Regions from separate parts of the Sphingomonas psychrotolerans genome, predicted to be linked through region 3. Evidence: predicted binding sites of a transcription regulator. Region 3 holds the regulator's gene; each other region holds the start of a gene.
The links. Region 3 encodes LexA, which represses DNA repair genes until DNA is damaged. Its sites were predicted from a motif close to GTTCCNCNCTTGTTCT; they were not measured.
Positions count from the first base shown of each region.

Region 1: a site for LexA is predicted at 1,100-1,115, ahead of recA (recombinase RecA). Genes of this name have one in related genera too.
Region 2: a site for LexA is predicted at 9,012-9,027, ahead of CVN68_RS08080 (Y-family DNA polymerase). Genes of this name have one in related genera too.

Region 1 covers NZ_CP024923.1:1,197,509-1,207,812, forward strand. Annotated here, with positions in the region: gene recA (recombinase RecA) at 1-1,023, opposite strand, end outside; gene CVN68_RS05430 (4-(cytidine 5'-diphospho)-2-C-methyl-D-erythritol kinase) at 1,242-2,051, opposite strand; gene CVN68_RS05435 (tetratricopeptide repeat protein) at 2,051-3,499, opposite strand; gene CVN68_RS05440 (electron transfer flavoprotein-ubiquinone oxidoreductase) at 3,633-5,288, opposite strand; gene CVN68_RS05445 (uracil-DNA glycosylase family protein) at 5,419-6,144, shown strand; gene CVN68_RS05450 (lytic transglycosylase domain-containing protein) at 6,141-7,937, shown strand; gene moaB (molybdenum cofactor biosynthesis protein B) at 7,927-8,454, shown strand; gene CVN68_RS05460 (YbjN domain-containing protein) at 8,491-9,024, opposite strand; gene CVN68_RS05465 (YbjN domain-containing protein) at 9,058-9,540, opposite strand; gene CVN68_RS05470 (VOC family protein) at 9,626-9,970, opposite strand; gene CVN68_RS05475 (PA0069 family radical SAM protein) at 10,024-10,304, shown strand, end outside.
Region 2 covers NZ_CP024923.1:1,767,199-1,777,502, reverse strand. Annotated here, with positions in the region: gene CVN68_RS08130 (putative bifunctional diguanylate cyclase/phosphodiesterase) at 1-863, opposite strand, end outside; gene CVN68_RS08125 (fatty acyl-AMP ligase) at 976-2,745, opposite strand; gene CVN68_RS08120 (regulatory protein RecX) at 2,869-3,396, shown strand; gene CVN68_RS08115 (cold-shock protein) at 3,515-4,099, shown strand; gene CVN68_RS08110 (DUF192 domain-containing protein) at 4,104-4,604, shown strand; gene CVN68_RS08105 (NADH:ubiquinone oxidoreductase subunit NDUFA12) at 4,669-5,061, shown strand; partial or broken gene CVN68_RS24280 (DUF2155 domain-containing protein) at 5,058-5,483, shown strand; gene aat (leucyl/phenylalanyl-tRNA--protein transferase) at 5,519-6,265, opposite strand; gene CVN68_RS08090 (ParA family protein) at 6,273-7,004, opposite strand; gene CVN68_RS08085 (hypothetical protein) at 7,098-7,481, opposite strand; gene CVN68_RS08080 (Y-family DNA polymerase) at 7,596-9,008, opposite strand; gene CVN68_RS08075 (hypothetical protein) at 9,355-9,792, shown strand; gene CVN68_RS08070 (DNA-deoxyinosine glycosylase) at 9,841-10,304, opposite strand, start outside.
Region 3 covers NZ_CP024923.1:1,426,451-1,436,754, forward strand. Annotated here, with positions in the region: gene CVN68_RS06330 (hypothetical protein) at 1-256, opposite strand, end outside; gene CVN68_RS06335 (GbsR/MarR family transcriptional regulator) at 340-891, opposite strand; gene CVN68_RS06340 (aspartate/glutamate racemase family protein) at 1,053-1,748, shown strand; gene trpD (anthranilate phosphoribosyltransferase) at 1,866-2,861, shown strand; gene trpC (indole-3-glycerol phosphate synthase TrpC) at 2,858-3,628, shown strand; gene moaC (cyclic pyranopterin monophosphate synthase MoaC) at 3,625-4,092, shown strand; gene CVN68_RS06360 (PilZ domain-containing protein) at 4,238-5,206, shown strand; gene CVN68_RS06365 (molybdopterin molybdotransferase MoeA) at 5,248-6,432, shown strand; gene lexA (transcriptional repressor LexA) at 6,490-7,167, shown strand; gene CVN68_RS06375 (ComEC/Rec2 family competence protein) at 7,150-9,297, opposite strand; gene gltX (glutamate--tRNA ligase) at 9,377-10,304, shown strand, end outside.

The DNA of each region.
Region 1 (10,304 bases), 230 kb from region 3:
CTGATCGGTGCGCGCACGGATCGCGGTCTCGAGCCGGGTGCAGAGTTCGGGATTTTCCTTGAGGAAAGTCTTCGAATTCTCGCGGCCCTGGCCGATGCGGATGCTGTCATAGCTGAACCATGCGCCCGATTTCTCGACGAGGCCCGCCTTGACGCCGAGATCGAGAATCTCGCCGATCTTGGAGATGCCCTGGCCGTACATGATGTCGAACTCGACCTGCTTGAACGGCGGAGCGACCTTGTTCTTGACCACCTTCACCCGCGTGGCATTGCCGATGATCTCGTCGCGGTCCTTGATCTGACCGGTGCGGCGGATGTCGAGACGGACCGATGCGTAGAATTTCAGCGCGTTGCCGCCGGTAGTGGTCTCCGGATTGCCGTACATCACGCCGATCTTCATGCGCAGCTGATTGATGAAGATCACCATGCAGCGCGAGCGGCTGATCGAGCCGGTGAGCTTGCGCAGGCTCTGCGACATCAGCCGGGCCTGCAGGCCGACATGGCTGTCCCCCATCTCGCCTTCGATTTCGGCGCGCGGCACCAAAGCCGCGACCGAATCGATGACCAGCACGTCGATCGCGTTCGAACGGACCAAAGTGTCGACAATCTCGAGCGCCTGCTCGCCAGTGTCGGGCTGCGAGACGATCAGTTCGTCGATATTGACCCCGAGCTTCTTGGCATAGACCGGGTCGAGCGCATGCTCGGCATCGACGAACGCCGCGGTGCCGCCGCCGCGCTGCGCCTCGGCAATGACATGGAGGGCGAGCGTGGTCTTGCCCGAGCTTTCCGGGCCATAGACTTCGATGACGCGGCCGCGCGGCAAGCCGCCGACGCCGAGCGCGATATCGAGCCCGAGGCTGCCGGTCGAAATCGTCTCGACCTGCATCGTTTCCTTCGAGCCGAGGCGCATCGCGCTGCCCTTGCCGAAGGCGCGGTCGATTTGCGCGAGGGCGGCTTCGAGCGCCTTCTGCTTGTCCGTGGATACTGCCATGTTGCCGTCGATCACCTTGAGGGAAGCTGCCATTTTCGTATCCCGTCGCTAGAGGGTTTGACCCTGCCGTTCAACTCGTCTGTGCAGCATGTACAGCATTTGTTCTCGCGGAACAAGAGGAGAACTTTCGTTCTTCTTCATGCCGGCGGAAGGCCGCGATATCGTGCCCCGAGCTGTACCGCCGCGAGGCGCGCGGGCTCCGCTCCGGCCTGCGCCTTCGCCTGAGGTCCCGGCTTTCGTCGGGATGACGGTTAAGGGGCTAGCCGCGTCTCTACGCACCACCAGCCCGGGCGCGCCACGCGCGACGCGGCATCGGCACATGCCTCGACACTCTCGAACAGCGCGAAGCAAGTTGCGCCCGAGCCCGACATGCGCGCGAGAGTGACGCCATGCTGGGCGGCGAGCGTTTCGAGCACTTCGCCGATCACCGGAGCGATCTCGCGCGCCGGCGCTTCGAGATCGTTGCGCCCGGCCAGCGGATCAGCGTCGAGCGGGCCGTGATCCACGCCGTCCCAGCGACGGAAGACTTCGGCAGTGGATACCGCGACGCCGGGGTTTATCAGCAGCACCGGGGTCCCGGGCATCCCCACGACGGGGGCGAGCTGTTCGCCCCTGCCCCGGCCCAAAGCGGTCTTGCCCAGCAGGCACGCAGGGACGTCCGAACCGAGGCGATCGGCGATGGCGAAGAGCCGCGGATCGTCGAGCGCCACGTCGTGGAACCGGGCGAGCGCACGCAGCGTCGCAGCTGCATCGGCCGAGCCGCCGCCGATGCCCGAGGCGACCGGCAGATGCTTCTCCAGCTCGATCGCGTGCGCGCCGCCGCCGAAGGTCTCCGCGAAGCGGGCCGCCGCGCGCGTGACGAGATTGTCCCCTTCCCCGGCGAGCGCGGCGGCGAACGGGCCGGTGACGCGGAATGCCGGTGCTTCGGCGGGCGCCACGCGCAGCACGTCGCCGACCTCCACGAACGCGAACAAGGTCTCGAGTTCGTGATAGCCGTCGGGGCGGCGGGCGCGGACATGGAGCGCCAGGTTGAGCTTGGCGCGCGCGATCTCGGTCAGCATCAATTCGTCCGCGGCTTCAATCCATGCGCGAGCTTGCCCTCGAGCCGAGTGTTCGCATCGTTTTCCGCAGTGAGCGTCGCCGCGCGCCACGCATAGCGCGCCTCGTAATGCCGGCCGAGGCGCCAATAGGCATCGCCGAGATGCTCGTTGGCGCGCGCGGCCGACGGATCGCCCTTCACTGCCTGTTCGAGCAACGGCAGCGCCCTGATCACGTCACCGCGCTGGAACAGCGCCCAGGCGAGCGAATCGGCGATCTCGGCATCTTCCGGTTTGAGCGCGCGGGCGCGTTCGAGCAGCGCCTGCGCCTCGGCGAGATTCTCGCCGCGCGCGACCTGCGCGTAGCCGAGATATTTGAGCGCGGGGGCCTGTTCGGGGCCCAGAACAACTGCGCGCTGGAGCGCAGGCAGCGCTTCGCTCCACCGCCCGGCGCGATCGAGCGCGCGGCCCTGGAGATAATGGAGCATCCAATTGCCCTCGCCGCCGGTGCGGCCGATCGCTGCGGCATAGGCTTGGGCGGCCTGATCGAAGCGCCCGAGATCGACGAGCATGTCGCCCCAGGTCTCGCTGTCGGCGCTCGTCGCGCGCGCGTCGCCGGCCAACCTTTCGGCGAGCGGGAGCGCCTCAGGCACCCGGCCGGCCCGGCGCAGCGCCGCCACGCGGCCGGCGGCCGCGCCGCGCTCGAAGGGGCTGTTCTTGCGCACTTCGGCGAGGACGCCGAGCGCGAGATCGTGCGACCCGCCTTCCGAAAGCGCCTCGGCAAGGAACAGCCGGGCGCGATCGTCGCGCGGATCGAGCAGCAATGCGGCGCGCGTGAGCAGCACCGACAGCGGCTGCATGTCTTCGCCGGCGATCTCGACCGCGAGTTCGAGGAACATGCGCGCGGCGCCGAACGCGGCACCGGGCTTGCCGTTCTTGCCGAACTGTTTCTGGAGCCGGGTGAACTCGACGCGCCCGCCGGCGAGCAGCCGCTTCGCCTGATCGCGCGCGCCACTTCGGCCGAGCAGCAAGGCGGCGTCGATGCGGGCATCGTCGCTGTCCCTCGCGGCGAGCTCCACTGCGAGCGCGGCCATCGCCTCGTTGGTGCGTTTCGCGGCGATGAGCAGCAGCACGCGGTGGCGGCTGGTGTAGCGGCGCGCGAGCGCGTCGCCGGGCGCGGCATCGAGTTGCGCGACTGCGTCCTCACCGCGATCGAAAGCCAGCCACGCCTTGAGCGCGGGCGCGAGGAAATCGAAAGGCCCCCTGGCGATCAGCTCCGCGGCGCGTCCGGCACCGGCCGGGTCGCGGTTCTTCAGCGCAATCGCAAAGGCGAGCAATGCAGTATCGGGCGGCGCCACCCCGGCCTTGACCAGCGTCGCACCGGCCCGGCTGGCAAGGGCATAATCGCCGACCGCGAGCGCCTGACGATAGGCGCGCATCGCGACAACCTCGTCCCCGGGCGCGGCAGTCATCGCCTCGGCATAGCCCGCCGAGGCCGCCTGCCCCGCGCCCGCCGCATCGGCGGCGCGGGCACGGACATAGGCCGCGGGATCAGGCGCGGCGTGCGCGAGCGGCGCCCCGGCGAGGAGCAGCGCCAGAGCGAGGCTACATGTTCGGGTAATTGGGCCCGCCGCCGCCTTCGGGGACCACCCAATTGATGTTCTGGGTGGGGTCCTTGATGTCGCAGGTCTTGCAGTGGACGCAATTCTGCGCGTTGATCTGGAAGCGCAGATCATCGCCTTCTCCAACGACCTCGTACACACCCGCCGGACAGTAACGCTGCGCCGGCTCGGCGTATACCGGGAGATTGTACCCGATCGGGATATCCGGGTCCTTGAGCGTCAGATGGACCGGCTGGTCCTCCTCGTGATTGGTGTTCGAGACGAACACCGAAGAGAGACGGTCGAAGGTCAGCACGCCGTCGGGCTTGGGATATTCGATCGGAGTGGCGTGACTGGCGTGCCACAGGCTCTCATGATCTGGGTGGTGCTTCATCGTGAACGGCCAGCGCAGCCCGAGCAGTTCCATCCACATCGCCGCGCCCGAGAAGATCGTGCCCCAGGTGTCGCCGAATTTCTTGACGAGGGGCACGACGTTGCGGACGCCGCGCAGCTCCTTCTCGACCCAGCTGGTCTGATAGGCTTCGGGGTAAGCAGTGAGCTCGTCGCTGGCGCGACCGGCCTGAACCGCGGCGAAGGCGGCTTCGGCAGCCATCATCCCGGACTTCATCGCAGTGTGAGTGCCTTTGATCCGCGGCACGTTGAGGAAGCCGGCGGTGTCGCCGATCAATGCCGCGCCGGGCATGACCAATTTAGGGACCGACTGCCAGCCACCGTCGCTGATCGCGCGGGCGCCATAGGAGACGCGCTTGGCGCCCTGCAAGATTTCGGCGATCACTGGATGGGTCTTCCAGCGCTGCATCTCGTGGAAAGGCGAGAGATACGGGTTCTTGTAATTGAGCCAGACGACGAAACCGAGCGCCACCTGTCCGTCGGCCTGGTGATAGAGGAAGCCGCCGCCGTTAGACTCGCCTTCCTTGAGCGGCCAGCCCTGGGTGTGGATGACCTTGCCCGGGACGTGCTTCGCCGGGTCCACGTCCCAGAGTTCCTTGATACCGATGCCGTAGACTTGCGGATCGGCATCCCTGCACAGCTCGAACTGGCGCTGGAGTTGCTTGGAGAGGTGCCCGCGGACGCCTTCGCCGAACAGAGTATATTTTGCATGGAGTTCGAGGCCGGGGGCGTAATCGGGCTTGTGCGTGCCGTCGCGCGCGACACCCATGTCGCCGGTGGCGACACCCTTCACGCTGCCATCTTCGTTGTAGAGAATCTCGGCGGCGGCGAAGCCGGGGAAGATCTCGACGCCGAGTTCCTCGGCCTTGCTCGCCAGCCAGCGGCAGAGATTGCCCAGCGATCCGGTATAGGTGCCCTTGTTGTGGAGGTAAGGCGGGGTGAGGAATTCGGGGAAGCTCGACTTGCTCTTCTCGCTCAGTACCCAATGGTGGTTCTCGGTGACCGGCGTGGCGGCGAGCGGACAGCCGTCGTCGCGCCAGTCGGGCAGCAGCTCGTCGAGCGCGCGCGGATCGACCACGGCACCCGAAAGAATGTGCGCGCCGACCTCCGAGCCTTTCTCGAGGATGCACACCGAAAGCTCCTGGCCGCCCTCGGCTGCCAGCTGCTTGAGCCGGATCGCCGCGGCAAGGCCCGAGGGGCCTGCGCCGACGATCACGACATCATAGGGCATCGACTCCCGTTCGCTCATCCTCTTAATCCCTTGCGAGTCGTTCAAGTGGACGTAGGGTCGCGCCTGTCGTCGCGCGTCCGCAACGTCCTGTCTGCTTGCGATTGGAGGCAGATTGACCGCGGCGTCAACAAGGATTCAAAGAGTCGGTATGGGAGGGGAGAAGGTCCAGGATTGGCAGAAGCTGGCGGCGAGCGCGCTCGAATGGTGGCGCGACGCCGGCGTCGACATGCTCGTCGAGGACGAAGCGCGCGACTGGCTGGCCCGGACGCCCCCGCCCGCGCAGACCGCGGAAGCGCAAGCTGCCGTAGCGGAACCCGTGGCCGAGGCGCTGCCCGACACGCTCGAGGCGTTCGTCGCATGGCGGCTGGGCGCTGCGGCGCCTGAGGCGGGATGGCACGCGCCGCGGCTCGGTCCGACCGGGCCGGCGGATGCCGAATGGGTGTTCGTCACCGACGTTCCCGAAGCCGAGGATTCCGAGGTTCTCCTGTCCGGACCGGCGGGGCGATTGCTCGACAGGATGCTCGCCGCAGTGGGGCAGCGCCGCGAATCGGTCCATCTGCTGCCGCTCGCCTGGGCACGCCCGGTGACCGGGCGGATCGCGCCCGACGACGAGGCGCGCCTGCTCGAACTGGCGCGGCATCATCTGACGTTGCTCGCCCCCAAGCGGCTGTTTTTACTCGGGCAATCGGCGAGCCGTGTACTGGTTGAGACGAACGGGGAATCCCTAACAAATCCTATACGCGTCGTTAACCATTTCGGTGCAAAGACAGTTGCGGTGGCGAGTTACCATCCCCGCTTCCTGCTGGAGCGGCCGGTCGCCAAAGGCGAAGCCTGGAAGCATCTGCTGCTTTTGAGCAGGGGGACAACCGAGTGATCAAGCGTACCATCATCGCCGCGGCCTTGCTCGCGCTGCCGGCGACTGCCCAAGCCGACGATCTGACCGCCGATGGCCGCGCGGGTGCCCCCGCCGCGGCGCGTGACGGCGACGGCGTGCCCGACCAGCTCGATGCCGAACAGCGCAGCGGCTATCGCAAGGTCTTCGCGGCGATCCGCGCCGGGCAATGGACCGATGCGCAACTCCTGCTCGATTCGATGAAGCCGGGGCCGCTGCACGCATTGGCGCGCGCCGAGATCTACACCGCCAAGGAGTCGCCCAAGGTCGAGCTTTCGGCGATCATGACTCTGCTCACCGAGGCCCCCGATCTGCCGCAGGCCGAGCAACTCGTGCGGATGGCCAAGGCACGGGGCGCGATGGACACCCCCTCGCTTCCCGCCGCCCAGCGGCTGATCTGGTTCGACGGCGCGCCGGTCCGCCAGCGCGCGCGTTCGATCAAGAGCGACACTGCGGCGACGTCCGTGGCGATCGAAATCAATCCCTTCGTCAAGGCCGATGACGGCCTGCAGGCCGAAGCCGTGGTCGAGAAATTCGCGGCCGATCTCACGCCCGAGGCGCTGACCGAATGGCAGCAGAAGGTCGCGTGGATCTATTATGTCGCCGGCGACGACACCAATGCCCGCCGCATCGCCGAGAAGGCGCAGCTGGGCACGGGCGCATGGGTCGGCCAGGCCGATTGGGTCGCAGGGCTCGCGACGTGGCGGCAAGGCGATTGCAACGCTTCGGCCGACGCATTCGAGCGCGTCGCGACCCGGGCCACCGACACCGAATTGCGTTCCGCGGGCTTCTATTGGGCCTCGCGTGCCGACATGGCGTGCGGCCGGCCGGAGAAGGTCAGCGGCCGGCTCAAGGCCGCGGCCCAGTTCGGCGAAACTTATTACGGGCTGCTTGCCAAGGCGGCGCTCGGCATCCAGGACAAGCCCACCAAGGGCGAGCGCTTCGTCGCCGAGGATTGGCGTGCACTTGAACGCCGGCCCAATGTCCGCGTCGCCGCCGCGCTCTCCGAGATCGACGAGAACGGACTCGCCAACGAAGTGCTGCGCCACCAGGCCAGGTTCTGCACGCCGGGCGACCACGCGGCGCTGAGCCGCCTCGCCGGCCGGCTCAACCTTGCCGCGACCCAGCTGTGGCTCTCGCACAACGGCCCCGCCGGCGCGCAGCCGCTGGTGCAGGCACGCTACCCTTCGCCCAACTGGACTCCGGCGGGCGGCTGGCGCGTCGACAAGGCTTTGGTGTTCGCGCACACGCTGCAGGAATCGCGTTTCAACGCCGAGGTGCGCAGCGCGGCGGGCGCGATGGGGCTGATGCAGGTCAAGACCGGCGCCGCCACCGATGTCGGCCGCCGCCACGGCGTGACCTATGCCGCGAGCGACCTGACCAAGCCCTCGGTCAACATGGAGATCGGCCAGTCCTATCTCGAGCAATTGCGCGACCAGCCCTTCACCGGCGGGCTGCTGCCCAAGGTGATCGCCGCGTACAATGCCGGGCCGACTCCGGTCGCCTTGTGGAACACCATGAGCAAGGACAATGGCGACCCCCTGCTCTACATCGAGAGCATCCCGTATTGGGAGACGCGCGGCTATGTGATGACCGTGCTGCGCAATTACTGGATGTACGAGAACCAGGAAGGCCGCGCCTCGACGAGCCGTTCGGCGCTGACCCAGGGGCTGTGGCCCAAATTCCCCGGACTGCCGGGCGCCAAGGCCGTAAAGGTCGGCGCGCGGATCACTTCGCGGCTTCCGGCCAGTACCCAGGTCGCGCGTGGCAATTGACGAGACCATCGCGTTCCGGCCGGTCCGGATCGCGGTGCTCACGGTCTCCGACACGCGCAATTTGCAGGACGACCGCTCGGGCGACCGGCTGGTCGAACGGCTGACCGGCGCGGGGCACGAACTCGCCGATCGGGCAATCGTCCGCGACGATGTCGAGACGATCGTCAGCCGGCTCCATGGCTGGATCGACGATCCGCAAATCGACGTGATCCTCACTACCGGCGGCACCGGGGTGACCGGGCGCGACATCACGCCAGAGGCGCTGGCCCGCGTCCGGGACAAGGAGATTCCGGGCTTCGGCGAGCTGTTCCGCTGGCTGAGCTATCAGACGATCGGCACGTCGACGATCCAGTCGCGCGCAACCGCGGGGGTGGCGCGCGGAACCTATATCTTCGCGCTGCCGGGATCGACCGGCGCAGTCACCGACGCGTGGGACGGGATCCTCGCCAGCCAGCTCGACATCCGCCACAAGCCCTGCAACTTCGTCGAGCTGATGCCGCGGCTGATGGAGCGGTAAATCCAATCCTCCCCCCGCTGCGCGAGGGAGATCTAGTTACTTCGCCGGCTTGTCGGCCTTCGCATCCGGAAGATTCAGCTCCTCCTTGAAGAAGCTGCCAAGCTCGCTGAGCTGCGAGTTCCACCAATCGATAACGTCGGCGAAGTTCGTCGCGTTGAGCCCGCCCATCGTCGACACATCATAAGCGACGCCGAATTGCTGATCTTTGCGGACCGAGGCCTGGAGGAAGCGCTTCTTCGCATTCCATTTGTCGGCCAGCGCGGGCGTGTTCTCGGGCGCCTTTTCGAACAGCGTCTCGAAGCGCAGCGAATCGCAGTTCTTGTTCGCCTCGCAGCCATAGAAATAGACGTCGAAATGATAAGAGGATTCGTCGCTCTCGATCATCGGATCGCCCTCGCCGTCCTTGCTCAGCTTGGGCTTGAGCCCCGCCTTTTCCATCGCCGCCATCACCGTCTGCGGATTGCTCGCACAGATCAGCCCGGCGCCGCAGGGCCTGGCGTCCTCGGCCAGAGCAGGCACGGAAAGGCCTAGCGCGGACAGGCCGATGCCAACGAACATATACAGGCGCATCAATTTATTTCCCCCGAGTAGAGAAGCTGCGGTTCATTGCGCGGCAGCAGGTGTCTTTTTCGCCCGCTCGGCTTCCTCCTTGTCGAGGAATTCCGACAGATTTTCGGTCATCACGTTCCACCAATCGATCAGATCGGCGAAATTGGCCTTGGTAAGCTTGCCCACGGTCGCGATATCGAGGTGCATCCCGAGATCGCCGACATCGTCGATCTCGACCCTGACGAAGCGCTTGCGGCTATTCCAGCGATTGGCGAGGTCGGCAGTAAATTCGGGCTTCTTCTTGTACCAGCCGTAGAACTGGATCGAGCCGCAGCCATCGGCCGGTTCGCAATTGTAGAAGTTGACCGTGAATGGCGCGCCATTGGCTGCGCTGTTGATATATGAATCTCCGTCCTTCGTTTTGGCGATCTCGGCCTTGTAGCCGGCGTCCTGCAATGCCTTGGCGACGCCGTGGGGGGTGCTGAGATCGAGAAGCGCCTCCTGCGCTGCCGCCGGCAGCGGCGCAGCGAGAAGCATCAGGCTAGCAAACCAGGCCGATCGCATGAATGTCCCCTCGAAACCGCGCATTCCCTGCCAAGCAATGCGCGGCAACGCAATCGGACTATTCGTGCCCGGGCTCGTTGACGAACACGCCAAGGACATTGCCCGCCGGATCGCGAAAGTGGAAGCGCCGCCCGCCTGGAAAAGCGAAGATCGGCACCGTCACTTCGCCGCCCGCCGCGACCACGCTGTCGAGCGCGGCCTCGAGATCCTCCACCTCGACGATCGGCAGCAGCTGCGTGATCGCGTCGTCGCTGCCGTCAAGCCCGAGATCGACATCGCCGCCGGTCGTCGCCGAATAATCGGGGCCGAAATCGGTAAATGCCCAGCCGAACGCCTTCGCATAGAAATCCCGCGTCTCGCCGACGCGCTTCACCGGCAATTCGACATAACTGATCCGTGCCATCAATACCTCCATATGTTCTTGCTATGTTCTAACGACAGCACTAGCCTGTGGCAATGGCAAAGACACGGGCGACGCGCGGCGCCACGCTCAACAAGGACAGCGTCCGCTTCAATCTGCCCGAACGCGAGGGCGATGGCGACTGGCTCGACGACCGCGAGACCGTCGACGGTGAGGCGCCGCCGCTGCGCACGACGGTCACGGTCGAAAAGCCGAAGACGGTCCTCACTCGCAACAATTCGCCGGACATCGCCTTCGATCGATCGGTGAACCCGTATCGGGGCTGCGAGCATGGCTGCATCTATTGCTTCGCGCGGCCGAGCCATGCCTATCACGA
Region 2 (10,304 bases), 340 kb from region 3:
CCCGGCGCGAAATTGCCGTCCTCCCAGGTGGGTCCCGCGAGCACCTGCAGGAACGGGGTGCCGTTGATCGTCTTGGGATCGGCGCCGAGCGAGACCGCAAATCGCGGATTGGCGCGCGCGACGCGGCGCTGGGCGTCGATTTCCCATAGCCAGTCGGATCCCGAATCCTCGAACTCGCGCAACAACAGGCTCACTGTCTCGTCGCGCTCGGCGAGGGCCATTTCATTGGCGCGAATGACGACCAAAGCGCGCCCGCGCCCGAACGTGGCGATGGCAAGGAGCGTGGTGAACAAGGCGGCGGTGGCGGCGAGCACGGGTGGGCCGGAAAGCGCCAGCATCGTAGCGACCGCTGCGCCCACGATCGCCACGAATGCGATCGTCGCCAGCGGAAGCGCGGCCATGGCAACCGCCGAGGCGGTCATCAGCAGCGAGAGCACCACCCAGAGACCAAGCACCGCATCGGCATCGGCGGCATGGCCGAAGGCCAGCGGCGGGATCGACCAGATCGCACCGAGCGAAATTCCGTCGAGTACCGTCTCGCGGACGTCCTTGAGCGACCCGGTGACCGCGTCGCGATGGTGTTTCGCCAGGCGCCGGAAGGCCACCGCGCAGGCGACCGCAGCGACCACGGCGCTCCAGCTGGCGAGCTGCCATAGCGGCACCAAAGGCGCGAGCAGCATGGTGATGAGCGAGGCGCCGACGACATTGGCCGCCAGCATGAACAAGGCGAGCTGGCTGCCGGCATGCAATTGCGCCGCGCGAATCGGGCCCCAATCGATGGTGTCGGCCGGATCGTAGAGTCCAAGCAGCGCTCGCGCGTCGATACGCGGCCTGGCGAATTGGGAAGTCGTCTGGCTGGTCACCCGACGGGGATAGCCCAGCGGAGGTTAGCGAGAGGTTAGGTTCCCGGCGAAAACGGAGGAAACTTGGCTTCCGGCGGGCCGGCGGACCGATCGGGCCGGTCCGCCGCCAGCCTCACGCCGCGAGGTCGTAAGGCTTGATCTCGCCGTTGAGATAGAGATTGCGCGCCTTGGCGCGGCTGAGCTTGCCCGAACTGGTGCGCGGCAGCGTGCGCGGGGGGACGAGCTCGATCACGCAGTTCATGCCGGTGACCGAACGGACCCGCTCGCGAATCTCGTCGCGAAGCCGGATGCGCTCCTTTTCGTCCGAGGTGCGGCACTGGACCAGCACCGCCGGGGTTTCCTCGCCGCCGGGGGTGGTGATCGCGAACGCCGCGATATCGCCCTGCTTGAAACCGGGCAGCTGCTCCACTGCCCATTCGATGTCCTGTGGCCAATGATTGCGGCCGTTGACGATGATCATGTCCTTGGCGCGGCCGACGATGTAGACGTAACCGTCGGACATATAACCCATATCGCCGGTGTCGAGCCAGCCACCGGCCATGCATGCGGCGGTCGATTCGGAGTCGCGGAAATAGCCGACCATCACCGACGGGCCGCGGCACCAGACCTTGCCGATCGCCTTTTCGGGAAGCGGCGTACCGTCTTCCTCGCGGATCTGGACTTCCATGTCCTTGACCGGCTTGCCGCAATTGACGATCGCCCGGAAACGCTGCGGCCGATCGGCACGCGCGACATCGCCGCCCGAGAGCTGGGTTTCCTCGACCAGTTCGACCACGATGCCTTCGCCCGGCGGCATGATCGAAACCGCCAACGTCGCTTCGGCGAGGCCGTAGCTGGGAAGGAAGGCCGAAGCCTTGAACCCGGCATCGGCGAACGCATCGACGAACGACTGCATCACGTCGGGGCGGATCATGTCGGCGCCGTTGCCGGCAACCCGCCAGCGCGACAGATCGAACCGGTCGCTCGCCTTGGTCTGGCTCGACATGCGGCGCGCGCAGATATCGTAGCCAAAGGTCGGCGAGTAAGAGAGGGTGGTGCCCTGGTTTCGGCTGATCAAATCGAGCCATGCCAGCGGGCGTCGCGCGAAATCCTCGGTTTTCAGATAATCGGTCGAAACCTGGTTGGCGACGACCGACAGGAAGCAGCCGACCAGGCCCATGTCATGGTACCAGGGCAGCCACGAGACGCAACGATCGCCGTCCTGGAGCTGCATGCCGTGGCTGTGCGCCGACAGATTGTTGAGCAGCGCGTGATGGGTGATCGCGACGCCGTGTGGAAAACGCGTCGAACCGCTCGAATATTGGAGATAGGCGATGTCCCCGGTCTTCGCCTCGGGCAGCACGACCTCCGCCGCGGCGCGCTGGCCGAACTCTGACCAGTCCACCCCCTCCACCCCGGTAATCCGTGCAGCTTCGGCACACATCGCGCCGATTTCGGGCGGATAGATCAGCATCGATGGATCGCAGCTTTCGAGCTGGACGCGGAGCTGATCGATATAGGATTGCGCGCCGCCGAAGCTGGTCGGCAGCGGCAGCGGCACCGGCCAGGCCCCGGCATAGACCACGCCGAAGAACAGCGAGGCGAACTCGATACCGGTCTCCGCGATCAGCGCGATCCGGTCCTCGGGCTTGACGCCAGCGGCGATCAGTCGCCGTGCCTGCGCCAGCGCATCGCGGCGCAGCTCGGAGAAGCGATAGGGCCGCGTCAGATTGCCGCGGGCATCGTGAAAGTTCAATCCGCGAGCGCCCTCTGCCGCATAATCCAGCGCCTCGCCAAGCGTAGCGAAGTCCGCAAGGCGGCGGGGGAGATTGTCGTCGGTCGGGGTAGGGACGATTTCCGCCTCCGTGATACCCTCGTGCGATCCCGTTTCGTCCAATACCATTCTTTATCTCGTGCCCCTGTGAGCTGACAGGCCGTTCTGCCCCGCCACCGCATACCAAATACGAACGGCTCTGCTACGCACTGGCGTTCAAAATCGGTTGCCACTGTGGCACAATCATGGCGCATGACTCATCCGAGGCGCCCGCTCACCCCCCTCAATGCCCCGGATCTGGAGCGGTTCGCACTGCGCTACGTCGAGCGATACGCGACCACGCGCGTTCGATTGGCGGACTATCTGAAGCGCAAAATTCGCGAGCGGGGATGGAGCGGGGAGGCTGCGCCCGACCTGGCAGCGCTCGCCCAGCGTATGGCCGATCTGGGCTATGTGAACGATCGCCTGTTCGCCGAGTCCAAAGCAGGAGCGATGGGCCGGCGGGGGCTGGGCGCCCGGCGTGTCGGTCAGGCGCTGCGGGATGCGGGGGTCGAAGACTCCGATCTCGACGCAGTGGCGCCAGCGCTGGAGGGGAGTGCGATATCGAGTGCGCTTGCCTTCGCCCGGCGCAAGCGCATCGGCCCGTTCGCACTCGAAGCTGCGGAGAGGCCGGTCCAGGAAAAGCAATTGGCGGCGATGCTGCGCGCCGGCCATGCCTTTGATCTGTCTCGCAAGATCGTCCGCATGTCGCCCGGGGAGGATATTGAGGCCTTGCTTTAAGGAGCAATCGTCCCTGACCGGGACCGAATTTTATTGAACTCTGAAGACCGAATCTAACAAAGCAATTCCACATTTAGAAAATGCTGTGTTAAATACGGTCCCTTGGGGGACTAGGATAATGCGTGCTGAACAACAGCTTGCGCCCAGCGATCACGGAATCGCGCCGCCGGAGGAAGAGGGGCTGAGGGCGGAAACGGCGTCGGAAGGCCAGGTTTATTGCGGTGTCGTCAAATGGTTCGATGTGACCCGGGGGTTTGGGTTTCTCGTCGCCGACGATAGCGAGGCTGGCGATATATTGATCCATTTCACCGTGCTGCAGGAGCACGGCAGGCGGAGCCTTCCCGAAGGCGCGCGAGTCGAATGCATCGCGGTTCCCCGGCAACGCGGGCTGCAGGCGAAGCAAATCCGCTCGATCGATTTGACCGAGGCCGTCGAGCCGCCGAAGCGACCGACCGACCGGGTCGACAGGGTACGGCTGATCGACGATGCCGGCCCGTTCGAGGCGGTGACCGTCAAATGGTTCAATCGCCTCAAGGGCTATGGATTTCTCGTGCGCGACGCGGACTCGGCGGATATATTCATCCACATGGAGACCTTGCGTCGCGCCGAGATCGAGGAAGTGGAGCCTGGCCAGCCGCTCAGCGCGCGCATCATCGAAGGTGACAAGGGGCCGCTGGCAGTGGCCGTCGAAAGGACCGGTTGAGGCGATGATTTTCCGGCGTAAGGTTCGCGCGGCGTTTGCCGCGGCAGCGCTGCTGGTGTCGGGGGTATGCGTCGGGAACGCGGTTGCCGTTGGCGTAGCAGCGCAGGGTGCCGCCAAGGTCCTGGCGACGGTCCAGACCAAAAGCGGCCCCAGGCAGTTCAACGTAGAGGTCGCCCGAACCACCGCCGAGCAGGAACGAGGGCTGATGTTCCGCACCAACATCCCCGCGGACGGCGGCATGATCTTCATACCCTATCCGGCAGCGGGCGGCGGCCCGCGCGAGGCGAGCTTCTGGATGAAGAACACGCCGACCCCGCTCGACATCCTCTTCATCCGTCCCGACGGCACGATCGCGGCGATCGCCGCGAATGCGATTCCCTATTCGGAGACACCAGCCAAATCCGGTGAGCCAGTGAACGCGGTGCTCGAGATCAACGGGGGTAAGGCGGCGGAATTGGGGATCGCACCCGGGGACAAGGTGCGCTGGACCGGCCAGGGCGAGTGATGCCGGCGGCGTACCCATGGCGGATTTGATTGCCTCGATCCGCACCCGGGGCTAATCGGCGCGCATGAGCCTGAATCGCAATCCCTTCACCTGGTGGAACGGCGCTACCTTCGGCACGTGGTTCGGCCTGCGCGGCAAGACCAGGATCGGCGAGGATTCGCTCGGCAACGTCTATTGGGCGGGCGGGAAGGACCCCAACGGCATCACCCGCCGCTGGGTGATCTATAACGGCCCGAACGACGCCAGCCGGGTTCCGCCCGAATGGTTCGGCTGGCTGCACCATCAGATCGACGCTGCGCCCGATCAGGTGCTGCCCGCGCCGCGAAGCTGGGAAAAGGCGCCCGAGCCCAACCAGACCGGCACCCGCGCCGCCTATCGCCCGTCGGGCGCGCTCGAGGCGGGCGGGCAACGCGCCCGCTCCACCGGCGACTACGAGGCCTGGACTCCCGACGCATGAAGCGCGGCGCCGCAACGGCGGCAGCGCTGCTGCTGCTCGGTCTCGGCGCGTGCAAGGGCGGCGAGGACGCCGGCAACAACACCGCCGACGATTTGGTGATCACCACCGGACCTGGCAATGCATCGGGCGGCACCGAAGTGGTGGCGATCGGCCCCGATACCAGCGTGCTCAACGCCGCGGCGACGCCGATGAACGAGCGCGAGGCTGTGCTCGGCTTGCTCAACAAGCGCAACGGCGTGGCGCGCGAATTCAAGCTCAAGCCCGGTCAGGCGGCGCGGATCGGCGACGTGATCATCCGCCTGCGCGCCTGCGACAAGACCGCGCCGTGGGAAGCCGATCAGCTCACCGGCGCGTTCGTACAGGTCGATGTCGAGCAGCTCGACAAGAGCTGGCGGCGGGTCTTTTCAGGCTGGCTCTACAAGGAGCGACCGGCGCTAAACGTCGTCCAGCACCCGATCTACGACGTGTGGCCCAAGAGCTGCGCGATGACTTTCCGTGACAGCGGACCCGACACCGTGCCGGCGCCTGGCGCGGCCGACCGGTCAAGCGCGAAGAAATCGCCGTCAACCAGGGGGACGCCGAGCGAGAGCCCGGCGGCCGAATCGCCTAGCGCGGCGCCCAGCAACGCGACGTAATCGTCGCGCGGCAACTCGACCGCGCCGAGCGTGGCGAGATGCTCGGTCTGGAATTGACAATCAAGTAAAGTGAAGCCGCCCGCTTTCAACCGCGCCACCAGATGGGCGAAGGCGACCTTCGACGCGTCGCGCACGCGGGTGACCATCGACTCGCCGAAGAAGGCGCGGCCGAGCGCGAGCCCGTAAAGCCCGCCGGCGAGTCGATCGCCGTCCCAGCATTCGATCGAGTGGGCAAAACCGCGGCGATGAAGTTCGACGAAGACGCGCTCGATCGGCCCGTTGATCCAGGTGTCGGGCCGGTCCACGGCCGATTCGGCGCAGAGCCGGATGATCTGTTCGAAGGCAGTGTCCAAGGTGACGGTGAACCGCTCGGCGAGGACGGTCTTGCGGAGCGAGCGCGACAGATGAAACGCATCGAGAGGTAGAATGCCGCGTAATTTGGGTTCGACCCAATAGACGCTCGACGCCAGCCGGTGATCGGCCATCGGGAACACGCCCATCGCATAGGCGCGCAGCACGAGATCGGGATCGAGATCGAGATCGAGTTGGGGCGGAAGCGGATGGCTCATCGCGGCATCAACGCACGGAGACGAGCTGGCGTTCGATCGCCTGCCACAAGGATGCGAATGCCTGCGCGGCGGGGCTTCGCGGGGCGAAAGCGCCGATCGGCCGGCGCTGCACGGTCATGGTCTCGACGATGCTCGCCATCGGGATCACCGGCCAGTCCGGATGCGCGGCCAGCGCTTCGGCGTGGAGCTTGCGGCGCCGGTCGACCATGGAATGGACCGGCATGAGCGGCACCTTGCCGCCACGTCGTCCGAGATGGGCCTCGACCTCGGCCAGGGCACGCATCGACAGCGGGGAAGGGATGACCGGCACGATGATCAGATCGGCGGCGCGCATCACCTGTTCGCTCGTCTCGGTGAGCCCCGGCGGACAATCGAGCAGCACCCGGTCATAGGATTCCGCGAGCGCGCCGAGCAGCTTGGCGAGCCGCTTCTTCTTGTCGAGCTCGTGAAAAATGCGGTCGAGCGCGCGCAGCGAGCTATCCGCGGCGATCAGATCGAGCCGATCGACCGCCGTATGCCGCGCCAGCCTAGCGGGTTCGACGTCGCGGGTGAAGATCGACTGGGCCTCGTTGCGGCCGCTCGCGCGCCCGTCGAGCAGGAAAGTCGATGCCGCCTGCGGATCGAGATCCCACAGCAAGGTCCTGCGCGCCGAGCGGGTCGCAGCCATCCACGCCAGATTGACCGCTAGGCTGGTCTTACCGACGCCACCCTTCAGGCTGTAAATCGCGATCGTAGCCAAGCGAGTCCCTCCCGTCGCAAAGCGCAGGCTGACATGAAAAAGGGCCGACGGGGAAGCCCCGCCGGCCCTTGGAAACTGGAGATGTGCCGCGCCTCAGGCGTGGCAGGTCTTGGCGGGCTTGCCGGGAAGCGTCACGCTGACGTTCTTCGGGGTGCCGGTGAGCTTGTAGCCGCCGGCGGCCTCGAACGGCTGGCCGGCTTCGGGCGCCTTGAGCATCGTCGCGGGACCGGCCTTGTCGGTCTTGAGCTGGACCTGCTTGTTGCCCTGGAAGAAATCGAGATAAACGAGGCTGTTGTCGCCGCAGCGCAGCGTAACGGTCTCGGCGATCGCGGGCGGAAGCTCGACCGGCGCGGCGTTGGCGAGCTGCGACGCCATGGGATCGGGCGCAGTGCTGGTCACTTCCTCTGGCTTGTTCTCACATGCGGCGAGCGACAGGAGCGCAACGACGGCGGCGGCGATAAGGGGAGGGTTCTTCATAGCGGCTCGTGCTTTCGGACAGGTGGCAAGAATCGTCAAGCGATTCGTGATACAAGGTCACATTATTGTGCTGCAACGCAACGTAACACGCTGATTGTTTCTCCCATGTGAACCCTATTCGTGGAATTCGTCCAAGTCCGGGATTCTCCCGAAGGCGATCTTGGTGCCCACCGCGTCGATCCGCCCGCCGTTCAACGGACCGACGCTGACAGCATGCCGCCCGAACTTTTCGTTGATCCGGTCCATCGCACGGCTGAGCGAAAGCGTACGGGTTTCGCGCGCCAGCGGATCGTCGGGATCGAGTGCGGCGAATAGCGATCCCTGCTCTCCCTCCACGGTTTCGATTTCGCAGAGCGTGACCCCGACCATGCGCAGCCGGAACCCACCGGCGCGCTGCCGCCCGGCCTCGGCGAGGCGCGGAAAGAGCGCGTCGAGCGCCGAGAGGATCACGAAGCTGTCCTGCGTGTTCGGCAGCCGACACGCGGCGCGCCAATTGGACTTGTCGTCCTCGAACTTGCCGTGGAGAACGAGCAGCCGGCTGCGATAGCCTTTCCGGCGCAACCGGCTCGCCGCCTTTAACGCGAGGCGGCGCGCGGTGAGGCGGGTGGGCTCGAGCCCGCGCTTGCCTGGACTGAGGACATGGCTGTGCCCGATGGTGCGGCTCTGGGTCGGCTTTTCGGGGAGTTCGACGCCGTGGAGAAGATACCAGAGCCGGTCGCCATTGGTGCCGCCCCACGCGGTGCCGGCGTCGCGCGGGCGGCGCTCGCAGAGCTGGCGGATGTCGAGGATGCCGTCCTGCGCGAGCCGGCGCTCCATCTTCGCGCCGATCCCGGCGATCTCGCGCAGTTTGAGGTCGTACAGGCCGTGGGGGAGCTGATCGGCGGTGAATATTATCAGCCCATCGGGTTTCTGCAGGTCCGAGGCGAGCTTGGCGAGCAGCCGGTTGGGCGCGATGCCGACCGAACTGGTCAGGCATTCGCCGACATTGGCGCGAACGCCCGCCTTGATCCGCTTCGCCAGCGCCACCGCCGCTTCGGGCGAATTTTCATTGTCGAGCAGCCGGCAGGCGACTTCGTCGATCGAGCAAACGTGCGTCACCGGAATGTGCTTCCAGATCTCGGCGACGATCGCCTCGTGGAACTCGACGTATTTCTCGTGCCGCGCCGGCGCGATCAGGAGATCACGGCATTTGCGCTTCGCCTCCCAGACCGGCGTGCCGGTCGAGATGCCGTAGCTTTTGGCCTCGACCGACGCGGCGATCGCCACGGTGGTGTCGGCATCGACCGGTGCGACGATCACCGGGCGTCCACGCAGCGCCGGATCGAGCTGTTGCTCGACGCTGGCGAAATAGCTGTTGAGATCGAGGAACAGCCAGCGCAGCGGGCGTGGCGGGAAAGCGAGAATGTTGGAAGGCGCGGGCGCAATTGCACCCTCTCGCCGGGGATCTTGAACAAAAGCTCCAGGCGCAGGACAGATTTTTGCTCCACTCGCGGCCCCTGCGGAGGATCGAGGCGGGAGGCGAATCACGAAGGAACAATAGCAGAACATTCGTGTGCAGGAAATGGGGCTTGATGTAGCGGGACCACGACAAACAGGAAGGCTGTGACAGGACGATCTGGAGCACTCACCCCAAGCGGTCGCCGGGCACATGGCGCGGATTTCTGCAATGAGCGCGGCCTTGAGACTCTAATCATCGCGCGAAGGTAGGCCCTTCCGATACGGCCGATCTGGTCGCTCGCAGGCGACGTTGCCTCTCGAGGTCGTCCATCGGCCGAGAGACGTCCGTCGTTATCCCGGCCCCTCCGGGCTGATGTGTCGCCTAACACTTGACCCGTGGGCCTCGGGTTCGCAGACCGGCCGGATGGAGGAAGGCATGCGGCTGTTTTTGACGATGGGACTGGCACTGGCGCTCGCTGCATGCGGCGGGGGCGACGAAGTGGTGAACAACAGCGTCACGCCAGCGCCGACTCCGACGCCTGGGCCGATGCTGGGCGGGGTCGATCTCAGCAAGCCGGTCCGCGCTACGGGGACAGGGGTGCCCTGGTCGATGGACATCGCGCCGGGGACGATCGCGTTCCTTGCTGCCCCCAAGGCGGCTCGCGCCGACTTCTATCCTGTGAGCCCGAAGCTGGCGGAGGGCCGCGCGGTCTTCGAGACCCAGACGCCTGAGGCCGAGCCGGTGACGATCACGATGACTGGCGAGGCCTGCACGGCGGGCAAACGGAGGCTGCCGCTTGCCGTCGCGGCGCGCATCGGTACGCGAACGCTGCAAGGCTGTGCGGGGCCGATAGACTATGTCGGGCAGCCCTGAGGCACTGTCGATTGCGGCTTGACGCAAAGTGGCCGTTCTCGGGGCGGTTCAGGCGAGATAGTGCGCGAGCGCCTGCCAGGTCGGCAGCTTGGCAGCGAGCCCTACGGTATGAAGCGGGCTGCTCGAAGGGAGCGCGACGACTGCGTAGCGCTCCGCCACGGTGCCTAGTTGCTTCAGCCCGTGGCGTAGCGCGGTGGCTCCGTTGAAGGCGATTGCGCGGAGTTGCGGTAGCGTTCCGGCGAGTGCGGCGATGTCGTGCCCTTCGATGTCGCGCATCGCGGCGTCGGTGCTCCCTGCGCGGTGCGCACTGGCGACCACGTCCCACAGGCCGATTTGCGCTTCGAGCAGCGCCGCGAGGCGGGCCGCATAGGGAAGAGCGGCCAGATCGCGGCCGGCGGCGGGGGCGATCAGCCGCCAGAACTGGTTTTGCGGGTGCGCATAATAGCGCCGCTCGGCCAGAGACCGCTCACCCGGGAGCGAGCCGAGGACGAGTAGGCGGGTGCGCGGATCGA
Region 3 (10,304 bases):
CCTTGCCGCTCAGGAAGCGGATCGCATCGGGGATGGTGTGCGGCTCGGCACCGAGGCTCAGCGTTAGCGTGATGAAACCGATATTGATGAGGTAGAAGCCGACCACGAGCAGATGGTTGGTCGATTTGGCAAGCCGCTCGTCATGGCTGAAGCATTCGATCAGGAACACCTCGCCATTCTTCGACAGCGTGCGTGCGACCCAGATGGTGACCGCCAGCGTGATCACGAGATAGAGCGCATAGGAAATCTCGATCATGATGCATCCTTTCATTCTGTAATTTCTGTACTTTCAGAAATAAATGTGCGTGCGGGAACGGCTACGGCATCGCTGGCCCCCCATTATTCGCTGCTGCGTTTCTTGCCCGGCGTGACGAAGCGGGCGACCTTGCCCCCCAGCTTCATCAGCGTGACGAGGGTTGGCTTGGGAAGCCCGCGGACCTGGTCGTACCAGCTGCTCAAGGTCGAGATGAATTCGTGCATCCGCGTTATCCGCTCGCGCACATGCGCCGGCGCACTGGTATCGCTCGCCAGTTGCCCGGCAAGCTCGGCGAGCAATGCGACGGTGGGATCGATTTCGCGCCGCTTGCGCTCCGCCGAGATGCGTATCAGCATCTCCCACAGGTCCGTCTCGGCGACGAAATGGTCGCGCCGGTCGCCCTCGACATGCACCCGCCGGACGATGCCATAGCCATGCAATTCCTTGAGCGCGGTCGATACGTTGGATCGTGCAAGCACGAGCTGGTCGACAATGTCGTCGGCCGGCACCGGGTGATCGCTCAGGTACAGCAAGGCATGGACCTGTGCGACCGAGCGGTTCACGCCCCAATGCGTTCCCATTTCCCCCCAGTGAAGGATGAAGGCCCTGGCGGCGGGAAGATCGGTCAGTGGCATATCGTTTCTTTCTGTTATTTCAGAAATAACAGGATCAACCGTCAGGCGCAAGTGCATACCTTCTGTTGCAGAGAGTTGGCGCGATTGCGCCCCTCCGCTAGGCCGCAGCGTTCTGTGCGGCCTTCATCAGGGTCCGCCGATCCCGCTCCGGAGCACACGCAATGCGAATGATAGGCCTGATCGGCGGGATGAGCTGGGAAAGCTCCGCCGAATATTATCGCATCTTGAACCAAGGGGTCCGGGACCGCCTCGGCCCGACGGCGTCGGCGCGTTGCCTGCTCTGGTCGTTCGACTTCTCCGAGATCGAGGCGCTCCAGCACCAGGGCGATTGGCAGGGGCTGATCGCGCGCATGGTCGATGCCGCCCGCCGCCTCGAAGCCGTCGGCGCGGAGATGCTGCTGATCTGCACCAACACCATGCATCGCATGGCGCCCGAGGTTCAGGCAGCCGTGCGCATTCCCTTGCTCCACATCGCCGATCCCACCGCAGAGCGGATCAAGGCCGAAGGCTTCGGCAAGGTCGGGCTGCTCGGCACCGCCTTCACGATGGAGCACGACTTCTACAAGGGCCGGCTTTCCGAACGACACGGCCTCGAGGTGATCGTCCCCCGCGATGCGGACCGCATTACCGTCCACCGGATCATCTATGAGGAACTGGTCGCGGGAAAGGTCATCGCCTCGTCGCGCGACGCCTATCGCGCCGTCATTGCCCGGCTGGTCGAGGACGGGGCCGAGGCGATCATCCTCGGCTGCACCGAGATCATGCTGCTCGTCCGTCCGGAGGACAGCCCGGTGCCGCTCTTCGATACGACCCGGATCCATGCGGAGGCAGCGATCAGCGCAGCACTGAATAGCTGAACCAGCACGGTCAGGGTCGAAAGCAGACTCTCCCAAATCCGCTGGCACAGTCGGACTTGGGCCCGCCCCCATCAGGATTTGCTCGACTCAGCCGCCCGCCCTCGGGATAGAGGCGCGGTGACTGTCTCCACGCTCCTCCCCGACCCCGCTTCGCCACTCGCCCGCGAGAGCGCGGCGCAGGCCTTTGCCGACATTCTCGACGGCAGCGTGCCCGAGGAAGCGATCGAGCAGTTCCTGATCGCGCTCAGCATCCGCGGCGAGACCAGTATCGAGATCGCCGAAGCCGCGCGCGCGATGCGTGATCGGCTGATCCCGATCACCGCGCCCCATGGGGCGATCGACGTCTGCGGCACGGGCGGCGACGGCCACCACACGCTCAACGTCTCGACCGCGGTCAGCCTCGTCGTCGCTGCCTGCGGCGTGCCCGTCGCCAAGCACGGCAATCGCGCCGCATCGTCCAAGGCCGGCGCGGCCGATACGCTCGAGGCTTTGGGCCTCGACCTCGATCGCGCCGCCGCGCGCGCCGAGGAGAGCCTGCGCGAACTCGGCATCGCCTTCCTCTTCGCCCAGCATCACCATCCCGCATTGGCGCGGATCGGCCCCTTGCGCCGCCGCATCGGCCGGCGAACGATCTTCAATTTGATGGGCCCCCTCGCCAATCCGGCGCACGTCACCCGTCAGCTGATCGGCATCGCCCGCCCCGATTACGCGCCGATCTATGCCGAAGCCTTGCTCCAGCTCGGCTCCGAAGCGGCCGCGGTCGTCTCGGGCGAGGAGAATCTCGACGAACTCTCCACCGAAGGCGCCAGCATCGTCGTCAATGTCGGCAGCGCGCGACTGCCGACGCGGATCAGCCCCGAGGACGCCGGCCTTCCCCGTCACCCGCTCGCGGCAATTCGTGGCGGCGATCCGGCCTATAACGCACTCGCGCTCCGCCGCCTGTTGCTCGGCGAGACCGGCGCCTATCGCGACGCGGTGCTGCTCAACGCCGCCGCCGCGTTGATGGTCGCCGGCCGCGCCGACAATCTGGTCGACGGAGTCGAGGAGGCCGCAGAGGCGATCGACGGCGGGCTTGCCAACGGGCTGCTCGATTGCTGGATCGCCTTCGCATGAGCACGATTCTCGACAAGATCCTCGCCACCAAGCGCAGCGAAGTCGCCGCGCGCCGTGCCGCGCCGGCCACGCACGGCGAGCCCTCGCCGCCGCGCGGCTTCAAGGCCGCGCTCGATGCCAAAGTCGCGGCGGGCGGCTATGGGCTGATCGCGGAGATCAAGAAGGCCAGCCCATCCAAAGGCCTGATCCGCTCCGATTTCGATCCCCCGGCACACGCCCGCGCCTATCAGGCGGGCGGCGCCGCCTGCCTGTCGGTGCTCACCGACCAAGAATATTTCCAGGGGCATGAAGACTATCTGATCGCGGCGCGCGCGGCATGCGAGCTGCCGGTGATCCGCAAGGATTTCATGGTCGATCCCTGGCAAGTCGAGGAATCGCGCGGGATCGGCGCCGATGCGATCCTGATCATCGTCGCCGCGCTCGACGATGGCCAGATGGCCGAGATCGAAGCGGCGGCAATCGATCGGAACATGGACGTGCTGGTCGAGGTGCACGACGCAGACGAACTCGAACGCGCGCTCCGCCTCGAGTCGCGGTTGATCGGAGTCAATAATCGCAACCTCAAGACGTTCGAAGTCGATCTTAAGAAAACTTACGAACTTGTCCGCCATGCGCCGAAGGACTGTACCTTCGTCGCCGAATCGGGGCTCACCAGCCGCGCCGATCTCGATGCGATGGCCGAGCATGACATCCGCTGCTTCCTGATCGGCGAGTCGCTGATGCGGCAAGCCGATGTCGAGGCGGCGACGCGGGCGTTGGTCGGATGACCAACCTCACCCATCTCGATGAATCCGGCGCCGCGCACATGGTCGACGTCGCCGGCAAGCCCGTCACCGCGCGCGAGGCTGTCGCCACCGGGCGCATCACCATGTCTCTCGAGGCCGCCGCCGCGATCCGCGCTGGCGCCGTCAAGAAAGGCGACGTCCTCGCGACCGCGCGCATCGCCGGAATCATGGCTGCAAAGAAAACCGCCGAGTTGATCCCGCTCTGCCACCCGCTGCCGCTCACCCGCGTCGCCGTCGATCTCGCCCCCGACGAGACCGGCGTTACTGTCACCGCCACTGCCGCGACCGAAGGCAAGACCGGCGTCGAGATGGAGGCACTCACTGCCGCCAGCGTCGCGCTGCTGACTCTCTACGACATGGCCAAGGCGCTCGATAAGGCCATGATAATCGGTGACATCCGCTTGCTCGCGAAGAAAGGCGGCAAGTCGGGCGACTGGACCGCCTGATCCGCCGGAACGCGGGCATATTGTTGCGCTGGCGCTCGCATCGCTTTTCCCGGACCTGAATTAGGGATTCTACAACCGCGTAAATTAACCCCGCTTTCAGCCCCGCTAATCAAGGTCGCCCGACGACCGGGGTGGAAAATTGGCGATGATTCAAGCACTCAGGTCCGCAACCATTTTCTCGCTGTCGTCCGGGCCGCCGCGCGCCGTGCAGCATCAGCCCGATGCGCATGCCGCGTTCGATGCCGCCTTCCTCGTCGGCGAATCCGAGCGCTTTGCCTGTTCGCTTGGGCGGCTGTCGTCCGCGGGTGCCACGCTCCAGATCCATGCACAGCTCGCCAAAGAGGAACCGCTGCGCCTCGAAATGGCGAGCGGCCAGACCATAAAGGGCAAGATCGACTGGTGCGCGGATGGCGAGATCGGTTTTCTGTTCGACGATCCGATCGACATCATCAGCACGCTTGCGCGCACGCTGGCGAATCTGCCCGCCGAGCGCCGCTCGATGCCGCGGGTCGAGATCCACCAGCTCGTCGCGATCCGCTGCGGCAACAAGGTCGAACACGCCCGCACGCGCAACATCTCCTATGGCGGCGTCGGCATCGACACGAAGCTCGCGCTTGCTGCCGGCGATCCGGTTCACCTGACTTTCGATGCGCTGCGCCCGCTCGACGGCGTTGTTCGCTGGGCGCGGGACGGTCATGCCGGCATCGCCTTCAACGAAGAGCTGGGCTGGCAGACGCTGATGCCGTGGCTGCGCCATGCCCAGCGCGCGCAGACCAGCGCCACCCCCGCCGCTCCGGCGCCCACGCCGCTCAACCCCGAGAGCGCAGGCATGATCCCCGACAAGCACGCGATCCGCCTCGATGCGCCGGCCAGCATCCGCGAAGGCGTGCGCTGGTGGAATGCGCGGGTCCGCGGCCTCACCGCGCATCTCGTCGAGCTGGAGACCCGCGCCATATTCGCTCCCGGCGCTCAGCTCTGGGTGTCGCTCCCCGAGATCGGCGGCGCACCGGCCAATGTGATCGAGACGGTGCACAATCGCATCCTCTGCGAGTTCCGCCTGCCGCTGCGCCCGCGCGAGTTGAGCCTCGTCTCCGCGAGCCAGACCCCGCGTTGAGCCCTTGCGCCGGGCGCGCTTCCCGGCACAAGGCTGACGCGATGACCACGCTCCTCCCCCTCGCCCAGGCCTGGTCGCGCCTGCGCGCGCTGACCACCCCGCTGGCGATCGAACGCGTCCCGCTCGCCTTGGCAGCCGGCCGCTGGGCAGCGGAGGACATTCACGCCCGGCGAACCCAGCCGAGCGCCGACCTCTCGGCGATGGACGGCTATGCGATTCGCTTCGCCGACCTGCCCGGCCCGTGGCGGGTAATCGGCGAGAGCGCGGCCGGGCGCGGCTTCGCGGGCGAGACGAATGCCGGCGACTCGGTCCGCATCTTCACCGGCGCCCCGCTGCCCGCGGGCACCGACACGATATTGATTCAGGAAGAGGCGAGTCGCGAAGGCGACACTCTCCGCCTCGCTGGCGAAGGCCCGCCCAATTCAGGGCGCAACGTCCGCCGCCGCGGCCTCGACTTTTCGGAAGGCGACTTGCTCATCCGCGCGGGCGAGCGCCTCACCCCCGCCCGCCTCGCACTCGCCGGCACCGCGGGCCATGGCGAACTCGCGGTGCGCCGCAAGGTACGCGTCGCCATCGCTGCAACCGGGGACGAACTGGTCGCGCCGGGCGCGCCGGTGGGTGAAGCCCAGCTCCCCGAGACCAACCGCTTGATGCTCGCGGCACAGCTCGCCGACCTGCCGGTCGATCTGATCGATCTCGGCATCTTGCCCGATCGCCAGGAGGCGCTGAAAGAGGCCTTCCGCGCCGTCAATGCCGATCTGCTGGTCACCAGCGGAGGTGCGTCGGTGGGGGATCACGATCTCGTCCGTCCCGCGCTCGAGGCCGCCGGCGCCAAGATCGATTTCTGGCGGATCGCGCTCCGCCCCGGCAAGCCGATGATGGCGGGCACACTCGGGGATACGATCGTGCTCGGTCTGCCCGGCAACCCGGTCTCAGCCTTCGTCACGGCCTTGCTCTTCGTCCGCCCGCTCATCGCGCACCTCGCCGGCGCCGCCGATCCGCTGCCCCGCACGCGCACCGCGACGCTCGGGGAACCGCTCGCCGCCAATGGCGAACGCACCGATTATCTGCGCGCCGAACTCCGCGACGGTCGCGTCCTCGCCTCGACGCTTCAGGACAGCGCGATGCTCCAGGCGCTCGCCCGCGCGTCGTGCCTGATCGCCCGCGAGCCCCATGCTCCGGCCGCACAGACGGGCGAAGCGGTGGAAATCCTCGACCTGGCTTGACAAGCCACCGGAACATTGCATAAACGTTCCTTGTCTGTTCTGGACAGGAGGATCTGGATGCTCACGCGCAAGCAGCACGAGCTCATCTGCTTTATTGCCGATCGGTTGGCCGAGACCGGCGTTTCACCTTCGTTCGAGGAAATGAAGGAAGCGCTCGATCTCAAGTCCAAGTCGGGCGTGCACCGGCTGATAAGCGCGCTCGAGGAACGCGAGTTCATCCGCCGCCTGCCCAATCGCGCCCGCGCGCTCGAAGTGCTGCGCGTGCCCGAACGCGGTGGCGAGGCGAAGAAGCCCGTCGCGGCCAAAGTTGACAAATCGAGCTCGACTCCCGCAACTTTGCCCAGCCCGGCCAACGACGTGGTCGAGATCCCGCTCCATGGCCGTATCGCCGCGGGTACGCCGATAGAGGCGCTCGAAGGCTCGACCATGCTTCCCGTCCCCGCCGCCTTGCTCGGCGCGGGCGAGCATTATGCGCTCGAGGTGGCTGGAGATTCGATGGTCGAAGCGGGCATTCTCGACGGCGACTATGCGCTGATCCGCCGCACCGAGACGGCGCGCGACGGCGAGATCATCGTCGCGCTGATCGACGATGCCGAGGCGACGCTCAAATATTTCCGCAAGGAAGGCGCGATGATCAGGCTCGATCCGGCGAATCGCGATTACAGTGCCCAGCGCTACCGCCCCGATCAGGTGCGCGTGCAGGGCAAGCTCGCGGGGCTATTGCGGCGCTATTGATCGACCGGGCGCCCGTTGCGCGCTGCCGGGCGCAGTGAAGGGCGGTTGTACGGTCAATGGATCCAGCCACGGGTGCGATCCGCCGCCGCGGACGGTTCGAACCTTGGTGTCGGCGAGGGTGATTGCCACCCCGCCGGTCTTCGCCAGCGTATCGCGGTCGAGCTTCAACCATTGCGGCGAGCAGCCGGGCGGCAGGCGACGCTCGCTCACCACGACGTCGGCGGTCCGGCACGCCGCGATCATCTCACGCCACGGCACCAGATAGCCACTTCGTGTGGCGAGGACTCGCCAGCGCCGCGCGCCTGCCGGAACTTCGACCATGCACAGATCGGGGCTGCATCGCGCGCCCGGCACCTCGGAGAGCAGGAGGAGCTGATCCTCCTCCGCGCCGCTATTCTCGCCGAGCATCGCGCGGGTATAGTCCCCCGCACGATCGCGCAGCAGCGCCATTTCGCCGTTCACCATCCGAATCGCCAGATGGCGGCCGTCGCCGGTGACAAGCAGGTCGGGCGGCGGCGTTAGCAACGCCCAGCCCAGCCCGATCGCGAACGGCAACGCGCCCGCCCAGCGGACGCGAGTGCGCCACAAGGCGATCCACAGCCCTCCCGCCACGATCAGCGCATAGGCGCCTCCCGGCATCGCCGGCAGTGCCGCCACCGCGCCCGGCGCGGACGCCGTCACGTGCGCCAGCCACAACAACAGATCGAGCGCGCGCGCCGTGAGCCACCAGACCGGCGCACCGATCCCTGCAACGTCCAGCGCCAGCGCCAGCGCCTCAAGCGGCATGATCACGAAGGTGGTCAGCGGGATCGCCACGATATTGGCGAGCGCGCCGTAGACGCCGGCTTTGTGGAAGTGGAACAGCCCGATCGGCATCAGCGCCAGCTCGACTGCCACGCCGGTGAGCAACAGCGAGCCCAGCCCGCGCAGCAATCGCCGCCCGCGCCCCTCCTCGCGCCGCTTGAACCAGCCGCGCACCCGCGGACTCTCGTGCAGCGCGACGATCGCCGTTACCGCGGCAAAGCTCAGCTGGAAGCTCGGACCGGCCAACGCCTCCGGCCAGAGCAGCAGCACGACGAACGCACCCGCCGCCACCAGCCGCAGCGTGATCGCCTCACGCCCGAGACTGAGCGCGAGCAGAACTAGCAACGCCGCCGCGCACGAGCGGATCGTCGGCACCTCGGCGCCCGTCAGCAGCGTGTATCCCACCGCCGCCAATGCCCCCGCTCCTGCCGCCACCAGCGGCAATCGCCAGCGCAAGGCGAGTGTCTGGCTCAATGCCAGCAGCCGCAGCACCAATAGCATCGCCGCGGCAGTGACGGCGGTGACGTGCAGCCCGCTCACCGAGAGCAGATGCGCGAGGCCGGAGCGCCGCATCGCCTCCGAATCCTCCTCGGCGATCGCCCCCTGGTCGCCGGTTGCGAGCGCGCTGGCGATCCCGCCACCGCTGCCCGCGATCCGCGACTGAATATGGCTGGAAAGTCGCGTCCGCAGGTCCGCGCCAGGGATGTCCGCAGGCGCGACGATCTCGACAGGCGCGAATCCTTTCCCCGTTGCGCCCAACCGGGCGAACCACGCGACGCGCTCGAAATCATAAGCCCCGGGCACCGCCGCCGCGGGCGGGGGCATCAGCCGCGCGCGCAGCCGGATCACCGCACCGCGCGCGATTTCCGCCGCCGCATCAGCAGTAGCGAGATTGACGCGTATTCGCGGCGGAAGATCGGCATGTCCGAGCGGCGCCAGCGTCACGCGCACCATGTCGCGCGCGGGCAATTGCTCGACTCGTTCGACCCGCGCCGTGACAACGACCACTGCCGGCCGTGCGAGGACCGGCGCGGCAACCCGTTCGCTCCGCCACCAGATCAGCGCGCAGCCCGCGGCCAGCATAATCCCCGCAATCGCCACCACCCGCGGCGCCCTGCCCCCACCGGGAAGCGCTATCGCCACCAATCCCAGCGCGAGTCCGCCGAACGTGAATCCGATCCATCGCGCCGCATCGGGCAACAGGAACCACGCTGTGATCCCCGCCCCCAGCATCACCGGGAGCCACAGCACCAACTGCTCGCGCTCGGCCTCCAGCCAACCCTCGATGCGGGAAATGCCATGGCGAAGCGCCGCCCTCGCCCCCATTTGAAGGGCGGGCAACCCCGTGCTAGGGGCCTCGGCGGCTGAGCTGGCCATCGATTTTCAAGTCTGGGAGCACGCGCGGTTGAGCGCAACAACGGAAACCGGCGCCGGCAAGGCCGTCGTCACGCGCTTCGCGCCTTCGCCTACCGGGTACCTCCATATCGGGGGCGCGCGCACGGCGTTGTTCAACCTGCTGTTCGCCCGTCATCATGGCGGGAAGTTCCTGCTGCGCATCGAAGATACCGACCGCGCGCGCTCGACCGAGTCGGCGATCGCGGCAATTCTCGACGGGATGCGCTGGCTCGGGCTCGATTGGGACGGCGACGAGGTCTACCAATTCTCGCGCGCGGCGCGGCATGCCGAGGTCGCCCAGGAGATGCTGGCCAATGGCCACGCCTATAAATGCTTCGCTACCGCCGAGGAGCTTGAGGCGATGCGCGCCGAACAGCGCGCCAACAAACAGCCGTTGCGCTATGACGGTCGCTGGCGCGACCGCGACGCGAGCGAAGCCCCCGAAAGCGCCCCCTTCGTCGTTCGTCTGAAGGCGCCGCGCCAAGGCAGCGTCACGATCCAGGATCAGGTCCAGGGCGCGGTCACCGTCAACAACAGCGAGCTCGACGATATGGTCCTGCTCCGCTCGGACGGCACGCCAACCTATATGCTCGCAGTGGTAGTCGACGATCACGACATGGGCGTCACCCATGTCATCCGCGGCGACGATCACCTCAACAACGCTTTCCGCCAGCTGCCGATCTATCGCGCGATGGGCTGGGAAGAGCCGACCTACGCGCACATTCCGCTGATCCACGGCGCGGACGGCGCCAAGCTCTCCAAACGCCACGGTGCGTTGGGCGTCGACGCCTATCGCGACGAGCTCGGCCTGCTGCCCGAAGCGGTGTCGAACTATCTGCTTCGCCTCGGCTGGGGGCATGGCGACGACGAGATCATCAGCCGCGAGCAGGCAGTCGAATGGTTCGATCTGGCCGGCGTCGGCAAGAGCCCCTCGCGCT